DNA from 2 places in the Arsenicicoccus sp. UBA2120 genome. Region 1 is predicted to be linked to the other one. Evidence: riboswitches for the same ligand, from Rfam matches in the RefSeq annotation. Region 1 holds a riboswitch; the other holds the start of a gene.

Region 1 (15,435 bases):
GTGCTCGTCGCGCCGCCCTCGCTCGACCCGCAGGCGGCGAGCAGGCAGCCGAGGGCAGCGACGACGGCGACGGATGCGGTGGGGCGACGCATGGGGGCTCCTGACGTTCGAGGTGCTGGGGCAGATCTGCTTGTCTCCCAGCCTAGGTCGTCGGCCCCCGCCTGTGCCGGGCGCCCTGGCCGTATGTCGCCCGCCCGCTCGCACGCCGCGCCGGTGCACGGCGCGGCCCGGCGACCACGCGGGTCGCCGGGCCACGGCATACGGGCTCCGTCAGGCGCTGATGGACTCGCTCAGGCCGCCGGACCAACCCAGGCGGATATGCCTACCTCAGGTAGGTCCATCAGCCTGGCGAACGAGGGCCGGTCGATGCCTCTACCGGCGGCCGAGTCATCAGCCTGGCGAACGAAGGCCGGTCGATGCCTCTACCGGCGGTAGGTCAGGAGGTGGCGAGGGCGCGGTCCAGGCCGGCGCGCACGTCCGCCACCAGGTCCTCGGTCGCCTCGATGCCGATCGACAGGCGCAGCAGCTGGTCGCCGATGCCGGCCACCTCGCGCGCCTCCGGCGTCATCGACGCGTGCGTCATCGTCGAGGGGTGCACGACCAGCGACTCGACGCCGCCGAGCGACTCGGCCAGCGAGAAGCACTGCAGCCCGTCGAGGAAGGCCCGCACCTGCGCCTCTCCGCCGGCGAGCTCCAGCGACACGATCGCGCCATACCCGTCCTGCTGCGAGGTCGCGAGCTCGTGGCCGGGGTGCGACGCCAGGCCGGGATAGAGCGCGCGCGACACGGCGGGGTGCTCGGCGATCAGCTCGGCGACGGCGCGGGCGTTCTCCTCGTGGGCCTTCATGCGGGTGTGCAGCGTGCGCAGGCCGCGCAGGGTCAGATAGCTGTCGAAGGGGCTGCCGGTCAGGCCGAGGACGTTGGCCCACCAGGCCAGCTGCTCGTGCAGCTCCTCGGTCGCGCCGACGATCGCGCCGCCGACGACGTCGGAGTGGCCGTTGACGTACTTGGTGGTGGAGTGCAGCACGACGTCGCAGCCGAGCTCGATCGGGCGGCACAGCAGCGGGGACAGGAAGGTGTTGTCCGCGACCACCGTCGCCCCGACCTCGTGCGCGGCCGACGCCACGGCGCGGACGTCGGTGATGCGCAGCAGCGGGTTGGACGGGGTCTCGATCCACACGACCGTCGGGGCCTTGTCGGCGCGCAGCGCGGCCTCGACCTGCGCCGGGTCGGTGTAGTCCACCGTCACGACCTCGAACGCGCCCTTGCGCGACAGCGAGTCGAACAACCGCCAGGTCCCGCCGTAGCAGTCGTGCGGAACGACCACGGTCTGGCCGGGCGACAGCAGCGCGGACACGACGACGGTGATCGCGCCCATGCCGGTGGTGGTGACGACGCCCCCGGCACCGCCCTCGAGCGTGGCGAGCGCGTCGCCGAGCAGGTCACGCGTGGGGTTGCCGCTGCGCGTGTAGTCGTAGCGGCGAGGGGTCCCGAGCTCCTCGAACGTGTAGTTGCTCGAGAGGTAGATCGGGGGGACGACCGCGCCGTGCGCCGGGTCGGTCTCGAGTCCGGTGCGGATCGCGCGGGTGAGGCGGGAGAGCTCGGTCATGGTGTCGCCTTTCGCAGTCTGAGCGGGCCCAGTCCTGCGGTCGACCATGAGGGAGCGGTATGCCGGACGCGCCGGCGTATCGACCCATCTGCCGGTGGGCCGCGAGGCCCCCGCAGGACTTGGCACCTGACCCTCGGGGTGTCCCCCTCGGGCGGTTGCCCCGGCGTCGTCGGGCCTGTCCCTCAGCCGGTCGTGATGGATGTGCCTGCACCCTAGCCGCCCGCCACGGGGTGGACAGTCGGTGTCCAGCACTCGGGCGCCCAGCGACCGCCGGCCTGCTACGGCTGGGGCTGCTTGTTGGCGACGTACTGCACGCGCTGCCCCTGCACGACCTCCTCGGCCAGCGTGGCCAGCTTGATGTTGAGGTCCTGGCTGGTCTTGCGCAGCCGCTCGAAGGCCTCGTCGTCGTCGACCTTGTGGGCGGCCATGAGCAGACCGACCGCCTTGCCGATCTCGCGCGAGGTGCCGAGGGCCCGCTCGAGGTTGGCGCTGTCGTTCTGCGCCCGCACCGTCATGACGGCCACGGACGCGAACGACGCCAGGACGGCCGCCTGGTCCACCGAGGTCGTCGTGAACGCGTCGGCGGTGTCGGAGAACAGGTTGAGCGCCCCGACCTTCTCGCCGTCGAGCAGGATGCGATAGCCGATGAGGCCGCGCACCGTCGTCTCCGCGACGACGCGGCGGGCCAGCTCGGGCCACTGCGAGCCGTCCACGAGGTTGGGGTCGTGCTGGAAGGACTCCTCCACGATCGCGTCGACGCACGGCCCGTCGTCGACGGCGAGCTCCAGGTCGTCCACGGCGAGGGCGACGTCGTCGGTCGCGGCGGCGCTGTAGAACCGGCCGGCCCGGTCGACCAGCATCATGGACGCGTGGTCGCAGCCGTCGACGAGCTCGACGGCCGCGGCGACGACGGCCTGGTAGACGGCCTGCGCCTCGGGGCGGCCGTGGATCAGGGTGTTGAGCCGGGCGAAGACCTCGGTGGGCTCCACGCTGCTGCCGGGCATGGAGCCTCCAAGCGGTGATGACGCGTCGTTGACCAGGAGTCTAACGACGCGTCACCTCTTGTCATGACGCGAGGGTCTCGATCGCGGTCCCGAGCCTCGGGAGCGCCTCCACGACGTGCTGCTTGGCCTTGGGGCGGACGCCGTTGTAGATCGTGGCGATCGCGGCGTGCCGAGGGTTGGCGGCGCGGGTGTCGCTGACCGACAGCAGGGCGTCGGCGGCCTGGTCCCCGTGGGAGGTCAGGTAGGCGCCGAAGGTCTGGTCGCCGCGCGCGTCCCACAGCGGCTGGAGGGAGGCGGCGGCGTCCGGCAGCATGCCGTTGACCGCACGCCGGACGACGCCGTCGTTGACCTTCTTGACCGCGCCGTAGGCCGTCTTGATGATCGCGCCGCCGACGCCGCGCTTGCCGGCCACCTCGGCGTCGATGACGCCCACGAGGGTGTCGACGACGGTGTCACGCCGGGAGGGTGCGAGCAGGGTCTCGGTCAGGGAGGTGGACATCGTGGAGCCTTCCGGTCGGGAGGGTGGGCGACGGCGGGAGAGGCCGTATGCCGGGGGCCGCCCGCACGACAGGTCGCCGCGAGCGCCCGGCCGACGCCCACCCTAGGTCGGCGCGACGGTCGGCGCGACCCGCACGGCCCACCGCACCAGCGGGCCGCAGTCGGGCCAGGACGACAGGGGCCCGGACGGCACCACCCGGCCGTCCAGCACCCGTCCATCGGCGGGATCGAGGCGCGCGTGCAGGTGGGCCATGGGGCGCAGGGCCAGCGGCTCGCTCAGATCGAGGGTCATGGTGCGGTCGGTCCGACCGCTGAGGTGGACGAACCCATCCAGGTCGGAGAGCCAGCCCGGCACCGGGTCCTCGCGCAGTCGCAGCTCTCGTCGCACCCGCGCCTGCAGGATCTCGTCGCCGAGCAGGCGGGCCAGGATCGCGAGCGCGGTGGTGGTGACGACGTTCTCGTGGTCGATCAGGGCGGACACGAGCCAGCGCGAGTCGAGCTCGGGGCCGTCTCGCTCGACCTCGTCGAGCAGCGCGGACACCTCGAGCAGGACGTCCAGGTGGGTGCCGGCGCGGACGACCTCGCCCAAGCGAGCCACGACCGGGGGCACCGCGGCGCCGGGCAGCTCGCGACCCACCGGGTGCCCGCGTCGCGACCGCTCCCGCGCACGGCGCTCCCGACGGCGGCGCTCGTCGTCGGAGGGAGGGGACATGGATCCGACGCTAGCGACCACCTCGATGTTTCGCCTCCCGAGACGCCTGGTCCCGTCAGGCGACCACTCCGTCGACGTAGGTCATCGCGCCGCGCTGCACGACGCGCGGGTCGGTCAGCGGCACGGACCGCACCACCTCGGCCGGCGTCCGGGGCGGCGCGAGCTCGCCGGCGCGGTGCATGGCGTCGAGCAGCAGGTCGCTACCCGGGCGGCCCCGCGTGAGGCTGGACAGATAGAGGGTGCCGCCCGGCCGGACCCAGCCCGCCAGCCGCGTGACCAGCGCCTCCGCGTCGGGGACGAGGTGCACGACGCCGAGGCAGGCGACCGTGTCGGCCGCCCGCTCGCGCAGCGGCAGGACGTCGAGGTCGGACTGCACCAGCACCACCTCGCCGCGGCGGGCCAGCCGCTCCTCGGCCCGCAGCAGCACCGCCAACGAGCGGTCGACGAGCAGGAGCGGGCGCCGGGACCGGGCGTACAGGTCGGCGGTGAGGGCCAATCCCCCGCAGGCGACGTCCACCAACGGTCCGCGCCGCGACGCGAGGGCGGAGCGGGCGAAGGACCGCTGGTCCACCGGGTCCAGGCCCCAGGCGGTGCGCAGGTATCCGCGCGAGGCCGCGAGGGCGTCATACCCCTCGGCACCGCGATCGCGGGGCGCCGAACGAGCACTCAGCCCGGAGGTGGTCGACCACACCCGACCGGCCACCCGGTGCAGCGCGTCCGGGCGGTCGAGCAGGTCGGCGCACCAGCCGGGCAGCGGAGCCGCTGGGCGATCGGTCGGCGTGCGCATGGGACCTCCACGGACGATCACGGGTGACGCTGGTTGCGCCAGTCTGGCAGGGCGTCGCGCAGCAGGGGCGCGATCGGGACCGCCACCCGGGCCGTCGACTCCCAGTGCTCGCGCTCCCGGCGGCGCACGTCGACCGCGAGGACGTTGAGGACCTGCTGGACGGCCGCGAGCGTGGACCCCCGCAGCATCCACTGCCCCGTCTCGGAGTGCGGGTCCACCAGCATGAGCTCGGTGAGCACCGCGCGGGTCTCGCCCAGCGTCTCGAGGGTCTGCTCGAGCTGCTCCTCGACGTCGCCGATCTCGGCGCCCGCCTCCGAGGCCACCAGGTCGCCGAAGGCACGTAGGCAGTCGGCCACGTCGGACAGGACGACGCTGAACGCGACGCGGACCTCCTCGCTGTAGCCGTCGTCCTCGCCGTCGGGCGGCGCGCTCTCGACCATGAGCAGCAGCAGGCTCCGGACCGCGAGCTGGCACTGCTCGAGCCGGTCCAGGCCGGTGCGCAACGGCGGCTCGGCACTCACCGACGCGAGGGCCCGTGGGTTGAGGCGGCGGGCGTCCTTGACCTGCTGGACGAGCGTGGTGGCCCGGGCCACCCGGGTGCTGAGGCCACGGACCTCGTCCAGCCACTGCTCGCAGTCCTGGCGCACCAGCGGGGTCGTCGCGAGGCTGTCCGCCACGCGGTCCACCGCCTCGGCCAGCTCCAGCGCCACCCAGCGCACCGACGAGGTGGCGGCGCGCGTGGGGATCGTCGGGGGAAAGAACAGGTTGATGCCGACCCCGACGAAGGCGCCGATGAAGGTCGTGATCACCCGGGTCTCGACGGCGAGCTCCTGCCCGCCCGCCGAGAGGATGAGCATCGCGGAGATCGGTGTCTCCAGGGCCTGGTCGCCGAGGCGGAAGACCTTGGCGAGGGTCAGCGACGAGCCGATCGCGATGGCGAGGGACCACCAGGTCAGCCCCACCATGCTCGACACGGTGACGGCGACGAGCACGCCCGTCAGCACCGCCCCCACCCGGACCGCCCCCATGCGCACCGACGACAGCGTCGAGGCCTGGCAGACGAGGATCGCGGTCAGCGCGCCGGTCAGGTCGATGGCGCCGTCGGTCAGGGCGACCGTGAGCAGGTAGGCCAGCACCCCCGCGACCGTCAGGCGGCCGACCTGCATGACGGTCGGTCGCAGCCGGCGCGGCACGTCGAGCCATCGGGTGGGCCCTCCGGGCCAGATCCGCGACCACGCCGTGGCCGCCACGCGCCGCGGGCTCCGCGCGCGCACACCGGGCGACGTCATACGGCCAGGTTGTCACGACAACCCGGCCGTATGGCGGACGAGGAGGCCGACGACGGCGTCGGCAGCGGCAGCGGGCGCGGCTAGAGCGCGGAGATCTCGCTGACGATCGCGTCGAGCCGCGACTGCGGGATCTTGCCGGAGGCCATCTTCATGGCCTTCTCGGCCTTCATGCCCTTGGCCATCCCGATCATCGGGTGCGACGTCAGCCCGGGGGCGTGCTTGTCGAAGATCTCGACGGCCTGGGGGTCCTTGAGCAGGTCCCCGATGGTCGTCGTGCTGATGTCGTACTTGCCCATGACGTGCCTTCCTTACCGATCGGTAGCGGTGCTGGCACCAGTGTGCCCGGCCCCGGGTGGTGCCCAGGACCTTCGTGGTCCATCCCACACGGATGGACCACGGCGCGCACCCGCGGGCACGGTGCACCACCCGACTCGCCGGACGGCACAATAGGTCCAGACCCGCACGAGCCACGAGGAGCCCCCGGTGAACGATCTGCTGACCAGCTATGTCGAGTCCCGCACCGTCGACGCGACGTTCGCGACCACCCAGGGCGAGGCCGTGCTGACGATGGTGCACGAGCTCCCCAGCACCCCCGAGGAGACCTGGGCCCTCATCACCGACCCCGGGCTCGCCGCCACCTGGTCCCCCGTCGTCGGCGACCGCCCCCTCGACACCGTCGGTGCGGCCACCTCCCGCGAGAACGCCGACGACGAGCCCGTCGACGCCGAGGTGCTGGTCGCCGAGCCCACTCGAGAGCTGGTGCACCGCTGGGGCAACGACGAGCTGCGGTGGAGCATCGCCCCGCACGCCGAGGGCTCGCGGCTCACCCTGCGCCAGGTGCTCGAGGACCCCACCCAGGCCAGCTCCCTCGCCGCGGGGTGGCACCTGTGCCTGTCCGGCCTCGAGGCCCGGGCCGCCGGCCACGACGTGACGCGTCCCGTCGGTCCCGAGGCGGCCCGCCGCTACGGCTGGGAGCAGCTGCGCGACGGTTACGACGTGCTGTTCGCCCAGCAGCAGCACTGACCTGCGGCCCCCCGACCAGCACCGACCTCGGTCAGATCCGGAAGTCCTGCTCGATCTTGGTGAGCCGGAAGCGCGCCAGCGCCAGGTTGGCGCGCGCCCGGTCCAGGACGAGGTAGAGGAACAGTCCCTGCCCCTCGCGGCTCGAGACGGGTCGGATGATGTGGTACTGCCGACCGAGGGTGATCAGGATGTCCTCGATCTCGTCGTCCAGGCCCAGCGCCTCCATCGTGCGGAGCTTGGCCTGCACCACCGAGCTGTTGCCCGCCGCCGCGACGTGCAGGTCCACCGCGGGTGGATCGCCACCGGTCGCGAGCGTCATACCGCTGCTCTGGTCCACCAGGGCCGCCCCCAGCGCGCCCTCGATGCCGAGGCAGTCGGTCATGGCCTGGGCGAAGTCGGTCATGGGGTCGTCTCCTGCGGGGTTTGCGACGAGGGGAGCGCGCAGCGGGGGAAGCGCTCGTCGTCACCCTAGTGAAGCACTCCCCCTCTTGGGTGGCGCCCAGGTGACGATGCGTGACCTACCCGGTCCAGCCCCTACCCTGGTCGCTCGTGACCATCACGAGGGCGCGCAGCCCGTTCATGCGCTGGTTCCTCGACGCCGAGGAGGCCGACCCGGGCGGCTTCTACGAGCGCGAGGAGGAGGCTCTCCGGCAGGACGACGTCCACCCCTGGTGGAAGGTCATGTGCCTGACCGGCGTCGACTACTTCTCCACGCTCGGCTACCAGCCGGGCATCGCGGCGCTGGCCGCCGGCGCCCTGGCGCCGATCGCCACCCTCGTGCTGGTGGTCATCACCCTCTTCGGCGCCCTCCCGATGTACCGCCGGGTCGCCGTCGAGAGCCCGCACGGCGACGGCTCCCTGTCGATGCTGCAGAAGCTCCTCACCTACTGGCCGAGCAAGCTGCTGGTGCTGACGCTGCTCGGCTTCGTCATGACCGGGTTCATCATCACGATCACCCTGTCCGCGGCCGACGCCACCGCCCACCTCGTCGAGAACCCCCTGCTGCACGCGACCCTCGGCGGCCACGAGGTCCTCCTCACCCTGACGCTGCTGCTGGCTCTCGGTGCGGTGTTCCTCAAGGGCTTCTCCGAGGCCATCGGCGTCGCCGTCGTGCTCGTGATCGTCTACCTGTCGCTCAGCGCCGTCGTCGTGGTCGACGGCCTCATGGCCATCGTCGCCAACCCGTCGCTGATCAGCGACTGGGGTGCCGCGATGACGGCGAGCCACTCGGCGCCGTTCGGGATCATCGCGGCAGCCCTGCTGGTCTTTCCGGCCCTGGCGCTCGGCCTGTCCGGCTTCGAGACCGGCGTGGTGGTCATGCCCCTCATCCAGGGCGACCCGGGCGACACCCGCGCCAAGCCGCGCGGCCGCATCCGCAACGCCAAGAAGCTCCTGACCACGGCCGCCTGCATCATGAGCGTCGCGCTGCTCGGGTCGTCCTTCGTCACCACCCTGCTGATCCCGCCGGCCGCGTTCAGGCCCGGCGGGGAGGCCAACGGGCGGGCCCTGGCCTACCTGGCGCACGAGCGGCTCGGGGACACCTTCGGGACGGTGTACGACGTGACCACGGTCGGCATCCTGTGGTTCGCCGGGGCCTCGGCGCTCGCGGGGCTGCTCAACATCGTCCCCCGCTACCTGCCGCGCTACGGCATGGCCCCGGACTGGGCGCGCTCGACCCGCCCACTGGTCTGCGTCTTCGTCCTCATCGCCGCGATCGTCACCGTGCTGTTCGAGGCCAAGGTCGACGCCCAGGCCGCGGCCTACGCCACCGGGGTGCTGGCGCTGATGACCTCCGCGGCCGTGGCGGTGTTCCTCACCGAGCTGCGCCGCAGGCACCGGCGGACCTCGATCGTCTTCGGCGTGGTCAGCGCGATCTTCGTCTACACCTTCGTCGTGACGATGGCCTCGCACGCGGGCGGCCTGGTGATCGCCCTGGTCTTCGTCGCGCTGATCATGATCATCAGCCTGTGGTCGCGGGTGACCCGCAGCCGTGAGCTGCGCGTGGCCGGCGTCGAGATCGACGACGCCGCCGACGTCGTCCTCGCCCGGGCCGCGCTCGGCCGCCAGCCGATCCGCTTCATCGCCAACAAGATGCAGGCCGGTGACCTGGACGAGTACGACGAGAAGGAGCGCATCGTCCGCGAGCGCAACCACATCTCGCCAAAGGACCAGATCGTCTTTCTCGAGGTGCGCATCAACGACGCCAGCGACTTCACCTCACCGGTGCAGGTCACGGCGGGCCGCGCCGGCACCCACCAGATCCTGCGCTGCTCCGGCACCTCGGTCTCCAACGTGCTCGCGGCCTTCCTGCTCTACGTCCGCGACCTCATGCCCGAGCCGCCGCACGCCTACTTCGAGTGGAGCGAGCGAGACCCGATGGACAACGTCCTGCGCTTCCTGTCCGGCGGCGAGGGCGACATCCCGCCGCTGACGCACGAGATCCTGCGCATCGCCGAGCCGGACCCGGCCAAGCGGCCCCGCGTGCACGTCGGGGGCTGACGGGTCAGTAGGTCTGCAGCCCGCGCGCCCGGAACTGCTCGCGCACCCGCTCCACCAGCTCCGGCGGCGCCGGGGGCGTGTCCGCGAGGGGGTAGTCCACGCCGAGGGTCTCCCACTTGTCCCGCCCCATCTGGTGGAACGGCAGGACCTCGACGCGGGTGACCGTCGACAGCCGGGCCACGTGGTCGGCGACGGCGGCGACGTTGTCCGGCGCGTCGGTCAGGCCGGGCACGCAGACGAAGCGGACCCAGGTCTCGACGCCGTGCTCGGCCAGGCGGCGCGCGAAGCGCAGCGTCGGCTCGAGCTCGCGGCCGGTGACCTCGCGATAGGTGTCCGGCAGCCCGGACTTGATGTCGAGGAGCACCAGGTCGAGGTCGGCGAGCATCTCGTCGGTGGCGTTGGCGCCGAGATAGCCCGAGGTGTCCACGCACGTGTGGATCCCCAGCTCCTTGGCCGCGCGGAGCAGCCGACCGGTGAACGCCGGCTGCAGGAGCGGCTCGCCCCCGGAGATGGTAAGGCCGCCGTGCGTGGCACGGAAGACCCCGCGATAGCGCCGCAGCCGTGCGACGAGGTCGGCCAGCAGCACCGGCTCGCCCTTGGCGGAGTAGAAGGTGTCGGGGTTGTGGCAGAACTGGCAGCGCAGGGGGCAGCCGGCGAGGAAGACGGTCAGGCGGGTGCCGGGACCGTCGACCCCCGTCACCAGCTCCCACGAGTGCAGCGAGCCGAGCTCACCGGCGCGCACCGCCTCGAGGTGCTCGTGGTGCGACATCTCCCCCGCCGACGCGATGCCCGCGGTGCCGCGGCCGGTCGCCCTCAGCCGGGGGACGACCGGGAGGTATGCCGGACCGCCCGGGCCCGCGCCGACCCCGTCAGGCGTCGTGGTGGAAGGTGCGGGAGAGGACGTCACGCTGCTGGTCCTTGGTGAGCTTGACGAAGTTCACGGCGTAGCCGGAGACACGGACGGTGAGGTTCGGGTACTTCTCGGGGTGCTCCATGGCGTCCTCGAGCGTGCCGCGGTCGAGCACGTTGATGTTGGCGTGGAAGAGGCCGGGCGTGGTGCCACGCTCGGCGCGCGCGGCGGTCATCTCGGCGACGCGCTCGGCATAGGTCCTGGTCGACATGGGGGTCTCCGTCCTGCTGATGGGTGCGGTGGGTGCGGTGGTCGTGGTCTGTGACGGTGCTCTGGGCGGGTGGTCTGTGCGAGTGGTCCGTGCAGGTGCTCCGGCAGGGTCAGCAGCCGGGCACGAAGCCGGCGTCGAGGATCCCGACCAGGTTGCCGACCTGCTCGTCCTTGGTGCGCCCGAGGCCGGCCGGCGTGATCGTGTTGGTGAGGGAGATGCCGTCGAGGGCGTCCTCGTAGTCGAGCTTGCCGACGGACAGCATCGAGGCGAGCATGCCGTGGCTGTCCATGCCGTTCTCGGGGTTGGCGCCCGGGGCGAACGGCGTGCCGGCCTCGTGACCCGACGGGAACGCGCCGGTGTTGCGGCCGTAGACGACGTTGGACGTGATCGTCAGCACCGACTGGGTGGGGATCGCGTCGCGATAGAGCGGGATCTCCTTGATCTTGGCCATCACCGTGTGGACCACGGCCGCCGCGATCTCGTCGGCCCGGTCGTCGTCGTTGCCGTAGACGGGGAAGTCGCCCTCGGTGACGTAGTCCACGACCAGGCCGGTCTCGTCACGCACCGGGGTGACGGTGGCGTAGCGGATGGCGGCCAGGGAGTCGGCGACGATGGACAGCCCGGCGATGCCGCAGCCCATCGTCCGCACGATCTCGGAGTCGTGCAGCGCCATCTCCATCGCCTCGTAGGCGTAGCGGTCGTGGCAGTAGTGGATGATGTTGAGGGCCTCGACATACGTCCCGACGACCCAGTCGAGCATCTCCTCGTAGCGCTGCCACACGTCGTCGAAGTCGAGCGGCCCGTCGCCCCGGACCGGCTCGTGGCCCTCGACGACCTGCTTGCCGGACATCTCGTCGCGGCCCCCGTTGATGGCATAGAGCAGGGCCTTGGCGGCGTTGACCCGCGCCCCGAAGAACTGCATCTGCTTGCCGATCCGCATCGGGGACACGCAGCACGCGATCGCGGCGTCGTCGCCCCAGTGACCGCGGATCTGCTCGTCGGCCTCGTACTGCAGCGACGAGGTCTCGATCGAGATCGCCGCGCAGAAGTCCTTGTAGCCCTCGGGCAGCGAGGGGTCCCAGAAGATCGTGATGTTGGGCTCCGGCGCCGGGCCGAGGTTGCGCAGCGTCTGCAGCAGCCGGAAGGACGTCTTGGTGACCAGCGTGCGCCCGTCCTCGCCGAGGCCGGCGTCCGACCAGGTGGCCCAGTAGGGGTCGCCGGAGAAGATCTGGTCGTAGTCGATGGTCCGCAGGAAGCGCACGATCCGCAGCTTGATGACGAGCGCATCGATGATCTCCTGGGCGCCCTCCTCGGTGAGGGTGCCGGCGGCCAGGTCACGCTCGACGTAGACGTCGATGAAGCCCGAGAGCCGGCCGATGCTCATGGCCGCACCGTCCTGGGACTTCACCGAGGCGAGGTAGCCGAAGTAGGTCCACTGCACCGCCTCCTGCGCGGTGCGGGCCGGACGCGACAGGTCGAAGCCATAGCTCTCACCCATCCGCCGGAGCTTCGTGAGGGCCTTGATCTGCTCGGCGTGCTCCTCGCGGTAGCGCGCCCAGTGCTCGCTGAACGGCTGGTCCGCGACCGCGTCGCGGTCCCGCTCCTTGGCCGCGATCAGCGCGTCCACGCCGTAGAGCGCGACCCGGCGGTAGTCACCGATGATGCGACCGCGGCCGTAGGAGTCCGGCAGCCCCGTGATGATGTGCGCCGAGCGCGCGGCGCGGATGCGGGGGGTGTAGATGTCGAAGACCGCCTCGTTGTGCGTCTTGCGGTGCTTCGTGAAGATCTCCTTGACCCGCGGGTCGGGCTCCTTGCCGGCCTCGGTGATCGCGGTCTCGACCATCCGCCAGCCGCCGGCCGGCATCATCGCGCGCTTGAGCGGCACGTCGGTCTGCAGGCCGACCACGACGTCGTCCTGCTCGCAGATGTAGCCCGCCGGGAAGGCGTCGACGTCGGCCGGGACGTGCGTCTCGACGTCGTAGACGCGACGGGCCCGCTCCACCGAGAGGTAGTCGCGCTCCAGGGTGTCCCAGGTCGCGAGCGTCTTGGCCGTGGGGCCGGCCAGGAAGGACGCGTCACCCTCGTAGGGGGTGTAGTTGCGCTGGACGAAGTCACGGACGTCGATCTGCTGCTGCCACGGGCCGGGGGCGAACCCCTCCCACTCCGGCGCTGCGGCGGCGTCGGCCACCGGGACGGTGCGGGTCGGGGCGGACGTGACGGTCATGGGGGCCTTCCTCGACGGCGATGCCCGCGCCCGGACGGGGCGCGGGCATCGATGCCTGCTATGTGGTACGACCAATCTACGGACCGGACACCGGGCCACACGCGGGACCCCCACCCCTCTCGACGGGCATCCACCATCCGAGACGGACCGTCCGGTCGCCTGAGTGACCCGGCGGTGAGCGTCGCGGGCCCGGTCGAGATAGCCCGGTCGAGGGAGCCCGGTCGAGGGGGTGCCACCGTAACGGCGACCGTCAGGAGGTCCAGGCGCGCCAGAGCGCGGCGTACTCGCCGTCCTGGGCCATGAGCTCGTCGTGGGAGCCGAGCTCGGCGACCCGCCCGTCGATGACGACCGCGATCCGGTCGGCGTCGTGGGCGGTGTGCAGGCGGTGCGCGATCGCGACGACGGTGCGGCCGGTGAGCAGGGCGTTCATCGAGCCCTCGAGGTGGCGGGCGGTGCGCGGGTCGATCAGGGAGGTCGCCTCGTCGAGGACCAGCGTGTGCGGGTCGGCGAGGATGAGCCGGGCCAGCGCGATCTGCTGGGCCTGGCCCGGGGTGAGCGGGGCGCCGCCCGAGCCGAGCTGCGCGTCGAGTCCCTGCGGGAGCGCCTCGACCCACTCCCACGCGTCGACCGCCCGCAGCGCCTCGACGACCTGCTCGTCGGGGGATCCCTCGCGGGCGAGGACGACGTTGTCGCGGACCGATCCCATGAAGACGTGGTGCTCCTGGGTCACCAGGGCGACCTCGGTGCGCAGCACGTCCAGGGGCAGGCGGGTCAGCTCGACGCCGCCGACGGTGACCGACCCCGTGCGCGGGGCGTGGATGCCGGACAGCATGCGCCCGAGCGTCGACTTGCCGGATCCGCTGGGCCCCACGATGGCGAGACGCTCACCGGTCAGCAGCGTCACGTCGATGCCGTGCAGGACGTCGTGGCCCTCGCGGTAGGCGTAGCGCAGGTCGCGGCCCTCGAGGGTGCGCCCGTGCGGCAGGTCCGGACCGGCCTCGCGGTCGGGCGGGACGGTGGCGATGCCGAGCAGGCGCGTGGTGGACGCCATCCCCACCTGGACGCGGTCGACCGTGTGCACGAGCAGGTCGAAGGGCCCCCACACGGCCTCGATGTAGAGCATGGCCGCCGTGATCTGACCGAGCGTCGCCCACCCCTGGGCGTAGCCGACCGCCCCCAGCGCGAGCGTCAGCGCCCGCGGGAGGCTGAACGCGACGTCCATGACGATGAACAGCAGGTTGCGCAGGGTCAGGGTGTAGCGCTCGGCCTGCGCGGACTCCTCGATGTCGCGGACACCCCGGGCTCGCCGGCTCTCGGCCAGGCGCAGCGCCTCGACGGTGCGCGCGCCCTCGACGGTCTCGGTGAGGGTCGTGTTGATCTGGGAGTAGGTGCCCGACTCGGTGAGGTAGCCCGAGGGTGCCCGCCGCAGGTAGCGGCGGATCTGGATCATGGCGAGCGCGGACAGCACGTAGGTCGGCAGGGCCAGCCAAAACGAGTTGGCCCCCATGGCGACGAGGGTGAGCAGCACGGTGACGCCCGAGATGATCGCCTCGGGCAGGGCCCAGCGGACGCTCTCGCTCATGGTGCCGACGTCGCGGGTCACGCGGGTGACCAGGTCGCCGGTGCTGGCCTGCTCGACGCGGGACAGCGGCAGGCGCAGGATCGCGCGGATGACGTGCTCGCGGGCCTGGGCCAGGATGCCCTGGCCCATGACGGCCGAGGACAGCTTGGCGACGTAGGTGAACAGGGCCTGCAGCACCACCACGGACCCGACGAGGATCGCGATGGTGGTGGCGGCGTCCAGCGCCTCGGTGGTGGCCCCGCGCTGGACCCGGCCGACGGTGTCGTCGACGAGCCCGCCGAGCAGCCGCGGCACCATGAGCCCGGCGACGGCGGCCAGCGCGTTGGCCAGGACGACGACCACGACGAGGGTGCGGCGCTGCCACAGCAGGGACCCGAGGAAGGTGCGCACCGCGGACTCGGACGCGACCGGCAGGCCGCGGCGTGGCCCCATGGCCTCGGCGACGAACGACCGCGCCCGCTGCTCGCGCAGGCGGTGACGCTCGCGCAGGGCCCGCACACGCTCCACCGGACCCGCCTGGCCCGGGGGCAGCAGGCGAGGGTCGAGACCCCGGTCCGGTCCATCGAGGCGGTCGGGGACGGCGCCGGCATCGCCCGTGGCACCGGCACCGGCAGCAAGCCCGGTCGCCGGTCGTGCATCCCGCCAGGTGTCGGCCGAGCTACGCGCGATCTCGGGGGCCAGCAGGTCGGTCATCGGTCGTCCTCCCCTCGCACGACGACGGAGCGGTATGCCGTGTCGCCCGCCAGCAGCTCGTCGTGACGCCCCTGCGCGACGACCCGCCCGTCGACGAGCAGGGCGATCTCGTCGGCGTGGTGGAGCAGGAGCGGGGAGGCCGTCATCACCACGGTGGTGCGCCCGGCGCGGTGCCGGGCGAGGCGCCCGGCGATGCGGGCCTCGGTGTGGGCGTCGACGGCAGAGGTCGGCTCGACGAGGACCAGCACCTCGGGGTCCGCGGCGAGCGCGCGGGCCAGGACGAGACGCTGCCGCTGCCCGCCGGACAGGCCGCGCCCCCGCTCGTCGAGGATGCCCTGCCAGCCGCCGGGCAGGGCGTCGTAGACGTCCTCGGCGGCGGCGCTGTGCAGCGCCT
Region 2 (15,435 bases), on a different contig from region 1:
CGGCCCGCGTGCCGGGGCGGCGCGCCAAGGAGGCCACCAAGGGCGAGGACACCCGCTCGGTCGGGCTGGACGCGGCCTCCTTCGACGTCGGCGGGACGACCATCAACCTGCTCGACACGCCGGGCTACCCAGACTTCGTCGGTGACCTGCGGGCCGGGCTGCGCGCGGCCGACGCGGCGCTGTTCGTCGTCTCCGCGGTGGACGGGGTCGACGCGGCCACCGGGATGCTGTGGCACGAGTGCGAGGCGGTCGGTATGCCGCGCGCCATCGTCGTGACCAAGCTCGAGGCAGGGCGCGGGTCCTTCGAGGACACCGTGGACTCGTGCCGGCGGGTCTTCGGCGACGCGCAGCCGCTCTACCTGCCCGTCCAGGCCGACGACGGCACGATCACCGGGACGCTGGCCCTGCTCAGCCGCCGCCACTACGACTCCTCCGGCGGCGACGTCCGCATCAGCGACGCGACGGCCGAGCAGCGCGAGGTCATCGACGAGGTCCGCGGCGACCTGGTCGAGGCGATCATCACCGAGTCCGACGACGACACCCTGCTGGACCGCTACCTCGAGGGCGAGGACGTCTCCTTCGACACGATCCGGGCGGACCTGATGACGGCGGTGGCCGCGGGCACGTTCTTCCCCGCCATCCCGATCAGCGCGCTGACGGGCGCGGGGGTGCCGGAGCTGCTGGAGATCTTCACCGACGCCTTCCCGGACCCCACGCGGCACCCGCTGCCGATGGTGACCTCGCTGGACGGCGAGCCGATCGAGCCCCTCGTCGGGGACCCGGACGGGCCGCTGGTGGCCGAGGTCGTCAAGACCTCGACGGACCCCTATGTCGGACGCGTGTCGCTCGTCCGCGTGTTCAACGGCACCCTGCGCGCCGAGGACGTGGTGCACGTGGCGGGCCACCTGTCGGCCTTCGTCGGCAAGGAGGTCGAGGGCCACCCGGACCACGACTCCGACGAGCGCGTCGGCCAGCTGGCGACGCCGCTCGGCGGCACCGAGCACGCGCCCAAGTCGTCCGGGTTCGCCGTGGCCGGCGACCTCGCGATCGTGGCCAGGCTGGCCCACGCCGAGACCGGGGACACGCTCTCGGCCAAGGACTCCCCCTGCGTCGTCGAGCCGTGGCTGCTGCCCGACCCGCTGCTGCCGGTGGCGATCCACCCGGTCTCCAAGGCCGACGAGGACAAGCTCGCCAGCGCCCTGCAGCGCGTCGTCGCCGAGGACGTGACGATGCGTCTGGACCACGACGCCGAGACCCACCAGACGGTGCTGTGGACGATGGGGCAGGCGCACGTGGACGTGCTGCTCGGCCGGCTCCAGGAGCGCTACCAGGTCAGCGTCGAGGCGGAGCCGCTGCGGGTGGCGCTGCGCGAGACGTTCGTCGCCCCGGCCCGGGCCCAGGGCCGGCACGTCAAGCAGTCCGGCGGGCACGGCCAGTTCGCCGTCTGCCACGTCGAGATCGAGCCGCTCGAGCGCGGCGCGGGCTTCGAGTTCGTCGACAAGGTGGTGGGTGGGTCGGTGCCCCGGCAGTTCATCCCCTCGGTCGAGAAGGGCGTCCGGGCGCAGATGGCCAAGGGCACCCTGGCGGGATACCCGATGGTCGACATCCGGGTGACCCTCACCGACGGCAAGGCGCACTCGGTGGACTCCTCGGACATGGCCTTCCAGACCGCCGGGGCGCTGGCGCTCAAGGAGGCCACGAGCTCGGCCACGGTCACGCTGCTCGAGCCGGTGGACTCCGTCGACGTCGACGTGGCGGACGACTACGTCGGGCCCGTCATGAGCGACCTGTCCACGCGTCGCGGGCGGGTCGTCGGCACCGAGCCCGGCGACGAGGGACGCACCGTCGTGCACGCCGAGGTGCCGGCCCTCGAGCTGACGCGCTACGCCATCGACCTGCGGTCCGTCGCGCACGGGACGGGCACCTTCCGCCGCGACCGGCTGCGCTACGACCCGCTCCCGCAGCAGCTGGCGGCCAAGGTCGTCACCGCCTGAACGCCGCAGCGGGCGCGTCGCCCGACCCCGGGCTGGGCGCCGACCGTGGCGGATGACAGACTCTGCGACATGGACCTCTTCGTCATCCGCCACGGTCAGTCCGAGAACAACAAGCTGTATGCCGAGACCGGCAGCCGCGCAGGTCGCACCCCCGACTCCGAGCTGTCCGAGCTCGGCCACGAGCAGGCCAGGCGCCTCGCCGAGGCGGTGTCCCAGGACCGCAGCCACCTCGACGTGGAGGTCCTCTACACCGCCCTCACGCACCGGTGCCTGCAGACCGTCGCGCCGCTCGCCGACGCCCTCGGGGTGGAGCCGATCGGCCGCACCGACCTGGGCGAGGTGGGTGGCCTCTACGCCGCGCACCCGGCCACCAACGTGCGTCGCCCCTACCCCGGCCTCAGCACGCAGGAGATGCACGACATCGCCCCGTCCCTCACGCTGCCGGACGACGTCGAGCAGGGCTCGGAGTGGGACGGCGGCTTCGAGGAGGAGCACGCCGAGGCGCAGCGCCGAGCGGCCACCGTGCTGGCCGACCTGGCGTCCCACCACGGGGACCGCGCCACGATCGGCATCCTCACCCACCAGCACTTCGGCCAGCTCCTGATCGGTGCCGCGGCCGGCATCGGCGAGGCCGGCCGCAGGTTCGAGCTGTCCAACTCCTCGGTGACCGCGCTGCGGCACGAGGACGGCGAGTGGCGCGTGCTCTGGGTCAACCGGGTCCGCCACCTCGACAGCGACCAGATCAACGCCTGAGGGTCTCCCAGACCCGCCCAGGGGGCGCCACGATCGGCGAGGACACGCCGATCGTGGCGCCCTCTCGTGTTGGGTGAGCCGGTCGGGGCGGGCTACCCTGGACGCTGAAAGGGAGTAGTCCCCAACAGTCGAGTCGACACATTGGCCCTCGGGCCCGGCTCGGCAGGCCACGACCGTGTGGCGGACGAGACTTTCGACCAGCACCCCGTCGACGGACGTGCCTGGCCGAGGTCCGTCCACGACGCGGGTCCGGCAGGCCTGAGAGGACCCCCTCATGTACGCCTTCCTCCTGAGCACCGCGGTGATCTTCGTCGCCGAGCTCGGCGACAAGAGCCAGCTCATGGCCATGACCTTCGCCGCCCGCTACCGCGCCCGCGACGTCCTCCTGGGCATCACCGCCGCCACCGCGCTCGTGCACCTCGCCTCCGTCGGGATCGGCTACGCCATCGGGGACGTCTTCGCCGACGCCCAGGGCGTCATCCAGGTCGTGGCGGGCGTCGCCTTCCTGGCGTTCGCCGCGTGGACGCTCCGCGGCGACGAGCTCACCGACGACGAGGCCGCCAAGGCCCGCAACAGCCGGGGCATGGCGCTGGTGGCCGTCGGCACGGCGTTCTTCCTCGCCGAGCTGGGCGACAAGACCATGCTCGCGACCATCACCCTCGCCACCCAGGAGGGGTGGTTCGGCACGTGGGTCGGCTCGACGCTCGGGATGGTCGCGGCGGACGCCCTGGCCATCGGCGTCGGCGCCCTCCTCGGCCGCAAGCTGCCCGAGCGCACCATCAAGATCGGCGCCGCCGTGCTGTTCCTGGCCTTCGGCGTGCTGCTGATCGTCAGCGGCGTGCGCGCGCTCTGACGAGCGTCTCCGCGGGACGGACCGCCGGCCGCAGGAACCGGTGGCCGTGGCGCAGCAGCTCCGGCCACACCTCGCACCCCCGGCTGACCTCGCCGTCCCGGCCGATCCAGACCAGCGCCCCGCGGCAGTCGTCCGGTGTCAGGCCCCACCGCTCCAGGGGCAGCCGACGCCAGGGCCGCAGCTCGAACCGGTCGCGCGACACGACGTGCCACAGCGCCCTGGCCTGCACCCGGCCCAGCGCGCTCGTGTCGTCGTAGACCAGCACGGGAAGCGGTTCCGCAGACGTGACGGGCAGGTCCGGCATACGGCTCACTCCCCCGGCCAGGCCGCCACGATCTGCTGCCGGGTGTCCTCGAGCAGGACCGGCAGGGCCTTGGTCTGCCCGACGATCGGCAGGAAGTTCATGTCGCCGCCCCACCGCGGCACCACGTGCTGGTGCAGGTGCGCGGCGACGCCCGCCCCGGCGACGGCGCCCTGGTTCATCCCGAGGTTGAAGCCCATGGGGCTGCTGGCGGCCTCCAGCGCGCGGATCGCCTGCTTGGTCAGCCGGGTGAACTCCTCGGTCTCCTCGTCGGTGAGGTCGAGATAGAGCGGCACGTGGCGGTAGGGGCACACGAGCAGGTGTCCGGGGTTGTACGGGAAGAGGTTCATGACCACGAAGCAGTGCTCGCCGCGGTGCACGATGAGCCCCTCGGCGTCATCCTTGTCGGGCGCCGCGCAGAACGGGCACCCTTGTCCCGCATCGGTGCTCGGGCGATCCGCCTGGATGTAGGCCATGCGGTGCGGCGTCCACAGACGCTCGAACCCGTCGTCCACACCGGCGAGCTGGCCGGCGTCCTCGATGCTGCGCGGGCCCTGGAGGTCTGTCACCCCTCGATCCTAGACTCGACCGTATGACGACGACACCAGACCCCACGCCCGCCACCCCTTCCGGCAACGACGCCTCGGGCCACGACTTCTCGGGCACCGACCCCTGGGCCGCGCTCGACGCCCCGCCCGCCCCCAACGCCTCTGGCTGGGTCCGTCAGCAGCTCGAGGACATCCACGCCGCCGGCACCACCGAGGCCGCCAGCGTCGAGGGCATGCGCGTCGTCGTCCTGACGATGCTCGGCAAGTCCTCCCGCAAGGTTCGCGAGGTGCCGCTGATGCGGGTCGAGCACGACGGCGTCTACGCCGCGGTCGGCAGCAAGGGTGGCTCCCCGGAGCACCCTCAGTGGGTCCACAACCTGACCGCGCATCCCCACCTGCTCCTGCAGGACGGCACCACCGTCACCCGGCGGGTCGCCCGGCTCGCCACCGAGGCGGAGCACGCCGAGTGGTGGCCCCGCTGCGTCGAGGCCTTCCCGCCCTACGCCGACTACCAGACCAAGACCGACCGCCAGATCCCGGTCTTCCTCCTCGAGCAGGCGTGATGCGGCTGGCATGCTGACGCCATGAGCAAGCACCGCGCCGAACGCCTCGCCCGGATCCGCGCCAAGCTCGAGTCGGCCATGGCCGAGCACACCTGCCTCGAGCTCGACATGCCGGACGAGGCCGTCACGGGATACTGCGTGGGGGTCGGGCGGCGGTGGTGCCTCGTCCAGGCCTCGGCGCCGTGGCCCGACGGCTACGTCGCCGCCCGGATCGCCGACCTGGAGCGGATCCGCCACCACCAGTACCCCGCCATCCACCAGCTCGCCTTCGAGCACGAGGGCGCCTGGCCTCCCAGCGGCCTGGACAGCCTCGACCTCGACACCACCGAGGCGCTCGTCTCAGACCTCGCCGAGCGCTACCCGCTCCTCGGGCTCGAGCTGCGCGACTCCGACGACCAGCTGTTCGTCGGGGCCCCGGTCCTCGTGGCGCAGGGCACCTTGATGCTGCTGGAGCTCACCCCCTCGCCGACGTGGGAGACCCTGTCCACGTGGCGGCTGGGCGACCTGGCCCGCATCACGGTGGGCGGCCGCTACCAGGACCTCCTCGACCTCGCGGCGCCCGAGCGCCCGGCAGATCCGTCCCCCTTCGCCGGCTGATCCCCTCCCGCCGACTGGTCCGCGCGCCGGTCCCCCGACGCGAGTGCGCGGCGAGGCCGGTGGCGTGGCCGCCGGGCCATCGTTCAGGCTCCGACGGTGACAACGTGGTCGGCGACAGCGGCGCTTCAGACGGCTCGCGGCTGCAACCCGGCCCGGACGTACTGGTAGGCCTGCTCGAGCAGGGCGTGCGGGCTGTGCTGTTCGGTTGCCGCCCAGGCTTGGAGGGCGATCCAGCCGGCGTCCACGAGGCACCGGGCGGCGATCCTGTCGCGCAGGTCGTCCCGCACATCACCTCGCCTGCTCCTGAGGAAGGCGAGGATCAGTTCCTCCGTGGAATGCTGGGCGTAGGTCAGCAGGTCGATCGATGACGCGGTGATGATCTGCACCTGTATCCGGAGCAGATCGAACTCATCCTCTCCGTACGCGAGCGCGTCCGGCATCACGTCGCAGATCGCCGCGATCGCGTCGCCTGCAGCGGCCTTGCGCAGGAGTGACCGGACCCGTTCCGCGTCGTCCTCGGACCGGTCCCAGACGATGTGGGCCTTGGTCGGGAAGTAGCGGACCAGCGTGCTGCGACCGATTCCGGCGGCCGCAGCGACCTCGCTCATCGTGACGTTGTCATACCCGTGCTCCGCGAACAGCTGCAGCCCCGTCGTGGCGACGAACCGCGGGTCGGCCGCCATGGGGCGACCGGTGGCCCGCGTCGGCTCCTCCTCAGGCATCCCCCCATCGTGCCAGAAGGTCGCCACCCCTTGTGGTACTCGTGCCCAAAACCTATCGTGGGTTCCGCCTGCTGCCGGCGGGCGCTCGCTGTCGAGCGTTTCTCTCGGTGAGCTTCGAAGCATGTGTGAGGAGCACGACGATGACGTCGACCACCACGTTGACCACGGCCCACGAGACCCGACTACTGATCGCAGGCACGTTGCGCGACGCCGCCGACGGTGGGACCTTCGAGGTCGTCAATCCCGCCACCGGCGACGTCGTGGGCGTCGTCGCCGACGCCACGTCCGCTGATATGGACGAGGCGATCGCGGCGGCCAGGACCTCGTTCGACTCCTCCTGCTGGGCGCAGGACCGGGCCCTGCGGCAGAGGTGCCTCAGGCAGCTTCACGAGGCGATCGTCGCCGAGAAGGAGGAGCTCCGGCAGGAGCTGGTCGTCGAGGTCGGCGCCCCCCTGTCGACGACCTACATGGCGCAGCTCGACTGGCCGCTGGCGGATGGGCTGCTCTGGCCTGCCCGGATGATCGACGAGTTCGCGTGGGAGCGGCGCCTGGCCGATGGTGAGGCAGGCGGGCTCACCTCCGAGCGGTGGGTGCTCAAAGAGCCCGTGGGGGTGGTTGCGGCGATCATCCCGTGGAACTTCCCCTTTGAGATCCTGATCAACAAGCTCGGGCCTGCACTGGCGACCGGCAACACCGTCGTCGTCAAGGCCGCAGCCGAGACGCCGTGGAACGCCACCCGCATCGGACGGCTGATCGCGGAGAAGACCGACATCCCAGCCGGAGTCGTGAACGTGATCACCACCCGCGACCGATCCGTCGCCCAGGAGCTGGTCACGGATCCACGAGTCGACATGATCTCCTTCACCGGTTCCACGGCCACGGGGCAGCTGATGCTGCAGCTGTCCGCTCCAACCTTCAAGCGGACGCTGATGGAGCTCGGCGGCAAGAGCGCCGGCATCATCCTCGACGACGCTGACCTGGCTGCGGCGCTTCCTGCGGCGGCGGCGGCGTGCCTGCACGCCGGTCAGGGCTGCGCCCTTCCGACCCGGCTGCTGGTTCAGCGTGGGGTCTACGAGCAGGCCGTCGCCGCGCTGGAGCAGGTCTACGCACACCTGCCGTTCGGCGACCCGGCAGACCCCGAGACCTTCTCGGGACCGATCATCACCGCCAAGCAGCGTGACCACATCCTCGAGATGATCGAGGCGGGCAAGCGCGACGGAGCCCGCCTCCTCGTCGGCGGTGGGATTCCGGTGTCGCAGTCCCGCGGGTTCTTCATCGAGCCGACGCTCTTCGTCGATGTCGACAACGCCTCCACCATCGCTCAGCAGGAGATCTTCGGACCCGTCCTCGCCGTGACTCCGTTCGACACCGACGAGGACGCGATCCGCCTCGCCAACGACAGCGTCTACGGGCTCTCCGGCAACGTCTTCACGGCCTCACCCGAGCGAGCCCTGAAGGTCGCCCGCGGCATCCGCACCGGCTCGTTCAGCATCGACGGCGGCCAGTTCTACGGCGCCGACTCCCCCTACGGCGGCTACAAGCACAGTGGCCTCGGCCGGCAGGGCGGCCTCGAGGGCTTCGAGACCTATCTCGAGACAAAAGCCGTCGCCTCCTCGATCCCGCTCCCCCTCGCCTGACACCGCACCCTCCCCCACCCCCAGCACAAGAGAAGGAGAAGCCCTCATGAAGGACTACCTGAACTACACGGGCAAGGTCTGCGTCGTCACTGGCGCAGCGTCCGGGATGGGCAAGGCCACCGCCGAGATCCTCGTCGACCTCGGCGCGGAGGTGCACGGCCTCGACCATGTCGTCGTCGACCTCCCCGGCATGACCACGTCGCTGCAGGTCAACCTCGGCAACAAGGACGAGATCGACACCGTCATGGCCCAGCTGCCTGACACCTTCGACGCCTTCTTCGGCATCGCGGGGGTCTCCGGCGACCGGCATGACTTCAACGAGACGATGGCCGTCAACTTCACGGCGAACAAGTACATCACGGAGGCCTACCTCACGGACCGGATGCGCGAAGGGGGAGCCATCGCCTTCGTCACCTCGATGGGCGGCATCAACTGGGAGAAGCACCGCGACGAGATCGCCGGGCTCACCAGGGCGAAGGGGTGGGACGCCACCACCGCCGCCGTCCACGCCCTGGGTCTGGACGAGGCGCCGGGTCAGCTCGCCTACCCGATCTCCAAGCGCGCCACCAACCTGTACGTCGCTCAGGTCGCCGGGGAGTTCGCCGCAAAGCATGTCCGCGTCAACGCGATCATGCCGGCCAGCACCAGCACCGGACTCACCGACGACTTCGCCAGGAGTGTCGGAGGGATGGACAACCTCATCGGCCACGCCGGCTTCGCGGGCCGGCTCGCGGAGTCCCGCGAGATGGCGGAGCCACTGATCTTCGTCAATTCCCCGATGGCGTCCTTCATCTCCGGTGTGGTCCTGCCCATCGACTACGGCGGCCGCACCAGGGAGCTGACTGGCATGAACGAGGACCCGCTGGACGTCGACCTCGTGCCGACGACTGCTTCCGCCGGCGACTGACCACCCCACCGGCCTGTGGTGGTCAGCGTCTTGGGTCTTGGCGCTGACCACCACGCCCACCCGCACCCTCACCTGGATTCCTCGAGCACCAGGACCACTCCGACCAGGTCGACGTCTGCGAGGAGGACGTCAGCGCACCCACTGCGGGAACACGTGCTGCAGCCCGGCGACCACCATCCCCATCAGGCGCGTCATGATCACGCGCAGCGTCTACGACATGTGGTGCCCGATGGCGGGGGCGAACCACAGGACCAGCAGCAGCGCCAGCACGACGACCACGACGGCGGCGGCGACAGCGACATACCCTCTCGCTCCGTCCGCGGATCGGGTCAGCACGATCAGCGTCGTGATGCTGCCCGGGCCGACCATCGTCGGGAAGGCCCTGGGAGAGGACGACACGTCGGACGTGGACGCGTGCTCCGACTGGTGCTGCTGCTCGCTCGGTGTCCCGGAGTGCGCGATGCTCCCCGGCCCGCCGAGCATGCCCAGCGCGATCGTCAGCAGGACGATGCCCCCGGCGATCCGGAAGTCGTCCACCTCGACGCCGAAGAACCCCAGGATCGCCTTGCCCGCCACCATGACGACCAGCGACATCACCAGGCTGTACGCCGCCACGCGGATCGCCGTCCTGCGTTGCCGCGCAGCGTCCTACCCGGCGGTGAACCAGGCCAGATGATCTCAGAAGAGCGTGGCGGGGACCCTCAGCACCGACTCGAAGATCCCGTCGTGAGCGGGGCGCCCACCGAGGCGGCGGGAGATGCCGGCGGCGGCGGGGCCGAGCTCGGTGAGGTCGCCGCGCAGGTGCGTCAGACCCTCGGCCGAGGACCACGCGAACACCTCGCGAGCCAGCTGACCGCCGATCCCGCACCGGCGGAAGGTCGGCGTGACGAACATCGTGTGCACCTGGCCCCACCGCGAGCGCCGCGGCCCGCCGAGGACGGGGAGCTGCTCGACGAGGGTGACGCCGGCGATGCCGAGGGGACGCTTCTCGATCTCGGCGAGCCAGTAGGCGTGGGAACCGCTGCTGCGCAGCCAGGCGTCGGCGAACCGGTCGATGAACTCGGGGTCGGGCGAGGCGCCGCGCTCCCTGCCCAGCTGCAGCATCATCGCGGCGACGGCGAACGCGTCGTGCGGGCGGGCACGGCGGATGTGGGCGGGGGCGCTCATGGCCACAGTGAACCACCGGTCGAGGGTCTCGGCACCTCCTCGTGACCAAACCGTCACTCCAGGAGACGACGGTCCGTATGCCGGGACGCCACTTCCTCGCCCCACGAGACCCCTCCTAGAGTCGCCGCAGGTCATGAGCGTCAGCAGCACGGCCCCGGCCAGCTGACCGGCAACCCTCCCACGCGGCGGGGTGCCCCGGGTGAGGACCTGGCCCCGGCGTCACCCGACGCGGCGGCAAGCGCGAGCAAGGAGGGCACGACCCATGAGCGACTGGGCATTCGAGACCAAGCAGATCCACGCCGGGCAGAACCCGGACTCCGAGACGGGCGCGCGGGCGCTGCCGATCTACCAGACCACCTCGTTCGTCTTCGACGACGCGCAGGTCGCGGCGGACCGGTTCGCGCTGACGGACCTGGGCCCGATCTACACCCGCCTCGGCAACCCGACCAACAACGTCATCGAGGAGCGCATCGCGGCGCTCGAGGGCGGCGTCGGCGCCCTCCTGCTGGGGTCGGGCATGGCCGCGACGACCTTCGCGATCCTCAACGTCGCGCAGGCGGGCGACCACGTCGTCGCCTCCCCCGCGCTGTATGGCGGCACCTACAACCTGCTGCGCTACACGCTGCCGAGGCTGGGCATCACGACGACCTTCGTCAGCGACCAGGCCGACCTGGACGAGTGGCGCGCCGCGGTCCGCCCGGAGACCAAGCTCTTCTTCGGCGAGACGATCTCCAACCCCGACCAGAAGGTCCTCGACATCGCCGGGATCGCCGGGGTCGCCCACGACGCGGGCGTGCCGCTGTTCGTCGACAACACCGTCGCGACGCCATACCTCATCCGCCCGATCGAGCACGGCGCGGACGTGGTGATCCACTCGGCCACGAAGTTCCTCGGGGGTCACGGCACCTCGATCGTCGGGGCGCTCGTCGACGCCGGCACCTTCGACTACGCCCAGGACCCCGAGCGCTTCCCGCAGCTCAACACCCCGTCCGAGAGCTACCACGGGCTCGTCTTCGCCCGCGACCTCGGCGTGGGCTCGGCGCACGGCGCCAACCTGGCGTTCATCCTCAAGGCCCGCGTCGAGCTGCTGCGCGACCTCGGCTCGGCGTGCTCGCCGTTCAACGCCTTCCTCGTGGGGCTCGGCATCGAGACGCTGTCGCTGCGCATCGAGCGGCACCTGGCCAACACCCGCCGAGTCGTCGAGCACCTGCAGGGCCACCCGCAGGTCGAGCGGGTCTACTACGCGTCGCTCGACGGCAGCCCCGAGAAGGAGCGCGCGGACCGCTACTGCCCCCTGGGATCCGGTTCGGTGTTCTCGTTCGACATCGCCGGTGGGGTCGAGGCGGGGCGGGCGTTCGTGGACGCCCTCGAGCTGCACAGCCACGTCGCCAACATCGGTGACGTCCGCTCGCTCGTCATCCACCCGGCCTCGACGACGCACTCGCAGGGGTCGGACGAGGACCGCCTCGGCGCCGGCGTCACGCCCGGCCTGGTGCGCCTGTCGGTGGGCCTGGAGCACATCGACGACATCCTGGCCGACCTCGACCGGGGCCTCGAGGCAGCAGCTGCGGCCGGCGCGCAGGCCTGAGCACGCGCGAGGCGCCCACCCCACATTCGGGGTGGGCGCCTCGTCATACCTGGCGCGGCTCGATACCTGGCGCGGCTCGCGAGACAGGGCCGTCAGGCGCGGGTGGCCCCGACCGACTCGCGGTCGCCGACGGGACGACGACCGTCACGAGAGCCCCGGCCCCGACCGAGCAGCCCGTCGAGGCTGATCCGGCCGGCCCCGGCACCGATCAGCGCGAGCGACGCGGCCGCGATCACGGCGACCAGCTCCCAGCCACCGTCGGTGACGAAGACGCCGCCGTCACGGTGCGCGAACCAGAAGGCGCCCGCCATGTTGAGGACGACGAGCAGGGCGACCAGCGGGGTGGCCAGCCCGACGAGGATGAGGGCGCCACCGACGAGCTCGACCAGCGCGGCGAACCACGCGGCCAGCTCGGAGGCGGGGATGCCCATCTTGCCGAAACCGGCAGCGACGCCGTCGATCCCGTTCGTGCCGAGCTTCTGCCAGCCGTGGGCCATCAGGACCACGCCGAGCACGACGCGGGTCAGCAGCAGCGCGAGGTCGCGCAGCGCGGCGGGCGGGTGCAGGAGGGAGCGCATGAGAGTCCTTCGATCGGATACCTGAACGGACCAAAACATAACGCATGGTTACTTGAAAGATCAACCAATGGCATCCAGCGCCCCCGGCACGGCAGCATGAGCGGATGCAGACCACGATCCTCGAGCCGCGCCACCTGGACCAGGCCCGCGCGATCTACCTCGCCGCGTTTCCCCCTGACGAGCGGCTGCCGGTGGCGGACGTCCTCGAGCATCGCCTCCTCGATCGCAAGGTCCTCGTCGCGCGCGAGGACGACGACGACGACACGGTGCTGGCGATCGCGGTGCTCGTCCCCCACCACGAGCTCGGAGCCGACCTGCTGGAGTACCTCGCGGTCGACCCCCGGCGACGGTCGGGTGGCGTCGGCGGCGCCCTGCTCGAGGACGTCGTGCGGGCCGCCGGCGACCGCGACGTCCTGGCCGAGCTCGAGCCGCCCGACTCGTCACCGGACGCGGCGCGGCGGGCCGACTTCTACCGCCGTCACGCCTTCGCGCCGGCCCCGTGGCAGGGCGACTACGTGATGCCCGGGCCCCGCGGCGCCGTCCCCCTGCAGCTGTGGCACCGGTCGGGGCGCCCCTCCCCCGCCGACCCGCGCGCCTTCATGGAGCGGTTCTACACCCGGACGTATGGCGCCCGCGCCGACGCGCACCTGGCCACCCTCCTCGCCGCGGTCAGGCAGGGCTGAGCAGCGCGAGAGGCGCCGACCCCGTGCTGGGGTGGGCGCCTCTCGGCATACGAGATCCGTCGTGGCTCAGGCAGTCTCAGCCGTCTCTGCAGCCTCGGGCGACCCGATGGGTGCGGTCATGACCTGCTCGCGGGACTCGATGGACCGGACGATCTCCTCGATCGCCTGCTCCACGGGGATCCCGTTGCGCTTCGACCCGTCGCGGTAGCGGAAGGACACGGCCCCCGCCTCGACGTCCTCGCCACCCGCGATGAGCACGAACGGCACCTTGGACTTGGAGGCGTTGCGGATCTTCTTGGGGAAGCGGTCGTCGCTGTGGTCGACCTCGACGCGCACCCCACGCCGGCGCAGCTGGCGCGCGACGTCCTCGAGGTAGTCGGCGAAGTCCTCGGCCACCGGGATCCCCGTGACCTGCACCGGCGACAGCCACACCGGGAAGGCGCCGGCGTAGTGCTCGACCAGCACGCCCATGAACCGCTCGATCGACCCGAACTTGGCCGAGTGGATCATGACCGGCTGCTTGCGGGTGCCGTCGGCCGCCTGGTACTCCAGCCCGAAGCGCTCCGGCTGGTTGAAGTCGTACTGGATCGTCGACATCTGCCAGGTGCGGCCGATGGCGTCGCGCGCCTGCACCGACACCTTGGGGCCGTAGTAGGCGGCGCCGCCCGGGTCGGGCACGAGCTCCAGCCCGGACGCGAGGCAGACGTCCTCGAGGACCTTGGTCGCGACCTCCCACTGCTCGTCGGAGCCGATGAACTTGTCCCGCTTGGGCCCCTCGGTCTCGGGCGTCGACAGCTCCAGGTAGAAGTCGGTCAGCCCGAAGTCGCGCAGCAGACCGAGCACGAAGTCGAGCAGGTGCTTGATCTCGGCCGGCGCCTGCTCCTCGGTGACGTAGGAGTGCGAGTCGTCCTGGGCGAAGCCGCGCACGCGCGTCAGCCCGTGGATGACCCCCGACTTCTCGTAGCGGTAGACCGAGCCGAACTCGAAGAGCCGGAGCGGGAGCTCGCGGTAGGAGCGCCCGCGGGAGCGGTAGATGAGGTTGTGCATCGGGCAGTTCATCGCCTTGAGGCGGTAGTCCTGGCCCGGCTTGGTCACCTCGCCCGCGTCGTCGCGCTCCTCGTCGACGTGCAGCGGCGGGAACATCGTGTCCGCGTAGTACGGCAGGTGCCCGGAGGTGTGGAACAGGCCGTCCTTGGCGATGTGCGGCGTGCCGACGTACTCGAAGCCCTCCTCGATGTGCCGGCGGCGGACGTAGTCCTCCATCTCCCGCTTGATGATGCCGCCCTTGGGGTGGAACACCGGCAGGCCGGAGCCGATCTCGTCGGGGAAGGAGAACAGGTCGAGCTCGACGCCGAGCTTGCGGTGGTCGCGCTTCTCGGCCTCGGCGAGCCGCTCCAGGTAGGCGCGCAGCTCGTCCTTGGTCGGCCACGCCGTGCCGTAGAGCCGCTGCAGCTGCTCGTTGGCCTGGTTGCCGCGCCAGTAGGCCGCGGCCGAGCGCATGAGCTTGAAGCCGTTGGCGATGATCTTGGTGCTCGGCAGGTGCGGGCCGCGGCACAGGTCGCCCCAGGCGACCGTCCCGTCCCGGCGCACGTTGTCATAGATCGTGAGCTCGCCCGCGCCGACCTCGACACCGGCGCCGGCGTCCTCGTCGTCGTGCGTCATCGAGCCCTTGAGCCCGACCAGCTCGCACTTGAACGGCTCGCCCGCGAGCTCCTCCAGCGCCTCGGTCTCGCTGACCACGCGCCGCTGGAAGGTCTGCCCCTCGTTGACGATCTTCTGCATGACCTTCTCGAGCTGCTTGAGGTCCTCGGGGGTGAACGGCTCGTCCACCTGGAAGTCGTAGTAGAAGCCGTCGCGGACCGGCGGGCCGATGCCCAGCTTGGCGGCGGGGTTGACCTGCTGCACCGCCTGGGCCATGACGTGCGCGCAGGAGTGCCGCAGCACGTCCAGGCCGTCGTCGCTGGCGATGTCGACACCCTCGACGACGTCGCCCTCGCGCAGCTCGGTCGCCAGGTCCTTGAGCTCCCCGCCGATGCGCGCGACCACGATCCGGCGGTCGTCGGCGAACAGATCGGCGGCAGTCGTGCCCGCCGCCACCGTTCGCTCGTCTCCAGCGATGTGCACGGTGATGTCGGCTGACACAGGTGTCTCCAGTTCGTTCTCGTATGACGTCCCGCTGCCTCGCGGGGCCGCCGCCACCCCTGCGGTGACGTGCTGCCTAGGCTATCGGGCGGGGCAACTCGGTTCGGTCAGCATGACCTCCCTCCGAGTGGTCAGAAGGACGCGCAGCAGCGCACGACGCGCGCCTGGTCCCCCACCAGCAGGTCGCCGCCCGTGACGGTCTCGGCATACAGGCCCTCGCAGGAGCTCGGCTTGCGGCCCAGCCGCACCACCACGTCACCGATCCGCAGCTCCTGGCCCTCGAGGGCGGCCAACTCGTCGTCGCCCATGTCGAGGACGAGGTTGGCGCGCAGGTCGCCGGCGGCCTGCGCGGTGGTGGCGACGAGCAGCGGACGCCGCTTGGCGCGGTCGCCGACGAGGCCG

The links. Region 1 has a riboswitch for S-adenosylmethionine ahead of metB (cystathionine gamma-synthase). Riboswitches for the same ligand answer to the same signal wherever they lie in the genome.
Region 2: another riboswitch for S-adenosylmethionine. It lies ahead of B2P18_RS10120 (bifunctional o-acetylhomoserine/o-acetylserine sulfhydrylase); the one in region 1 lies ahead of metB (cystathionine gamma-synthase).

Annotation. Positions count from the first base shown of each region.
Region 1 covers NZ_DCYC01000008.1:14,354-29,788, reverse strand. Annotated here, with positions in the region: gene B2P18_RS00580 (DUF305 domain-containing protein) at 1-92, opposite strand, end outside; gene metB (cystathionine gamma-synthase) at 437-1,609, opposite strand; SAM riboswitch class I at 1,691-1,811, opposite strand; gene B2P18_RS00570 (GAF and ANTAR domain-containing protein) at 1,888-2,613, opposite strand; gene B2P18_RS00565 (DUF6918 family protein) at 2,675-3,112, opposite strand; gene B2P18_RS00560 (hypothetical protein) at 3,215-3,823, opposite strand; gene B2P18_RS00555 (class I SAM-dependent methyltransferase) at 3,879-4,610, opposite strand; gene B2P18_RS00550 (FUSC family protein) at 4,628-5,899, opposite strand; gene B2P18_RS00545 (hypothetical protein) at 5,980-6,195, opposite strand; gene B2P18_RS00540 (SRPBCC domain-containing protein) at 6,383-6,922, shown strand; gene B2P18_RS00535 (hypothetical protein) at 6,954-7,325, opposite strand; gene B2P18_RS00530 (amino acid transporter) at 7,472-9,421, shown strand; gene pflA (pyruvate formate-lyase-activating protein) at 9,426-10,328, opposite strand; gene grcA2 (autonomous glycyl radical cofactor GrcA2) at 10,291-10,542, opposite strand; gene B2P18_RS00515 (pyruvate formate lyase family protein) at 10,652-12,766, opposite strand; gene B2P18_RS00510 (ABC transporter ATP-binding protein) at 13,017-15,041, opposite strand; gene B2P18_RS00505 (ABC transporter transmembrane domain-containing protein) at 15,038-15,435, opposite strand, start outside.
Region 2 covers NZ_DCYC01000069.1:18,926-34,360, forward strand. Annotated here, with positions in the region: gene B2P18_RS10060 (elongation factor G-like protein EF-G2) at 1-1,994, shown strand, start outside; gene B2P18_RS10065 (histidine phosphatase family protein) at 2,064-2,747, shown strand; gene B2P18_RS10070 (TMEM165/GDT1 family protein) at 3,022-3,600, shown strand; gene B2P18_RS10075 (hypothetical protein) at 3,578-3,904, opposite strand; gene B2P18_RS10080 (HIT family protein) at 3,910-4,470, opposite strand; gene B2P18_RS10085 (nitroreductase family deazaflavin-dependent oxidoreductase) at 4,494-5,012, shown strand; gene B2P18_RS10090 (hypothetical protein) at 5,034-5,609, shown strand; gene B2P18_RS10095 (TetR/AcrR family transcriptional regulator) at 5,735-6,331, opposite strand; gene B2P18_RS10100 (aldehyde dehydrogenase family protein) at 6,472-7,968, shown strand; gene B2P18_RS10105 (SDR family oxidoreductase) at 8,015-8,875, shown strand; partial or broken gene B2P18_RS10110 (MarC family protein) at 9,086-9,508, opposite strand; gene B2P18_RS10115 (GNAT family N-acetyltransferase) at 9,554-10,042, opposite strand; SAM riboswitch class IV at 10,172-10,289, shown strand; partial or broken gene B2P18_RS10120 (bifunctional o-acetylhomoserine/o-acetylserine sulfhydrylase) at 10,254-11,630, shown strand; gene B2P18_RS10125 (DoxX family protein) at 11,723-12,208, opposite strand; gene B2P18_RS10130 (GNAT family N-acetyltransferase) at 12,313-12,891, shown strand; gene thrS (threonine--tRNA ligase) at 12,958-15,033, opposite strand; gene B2P18_RS10140 (hypothetical protein) at 15,165-15,435, opposite strand, start outside.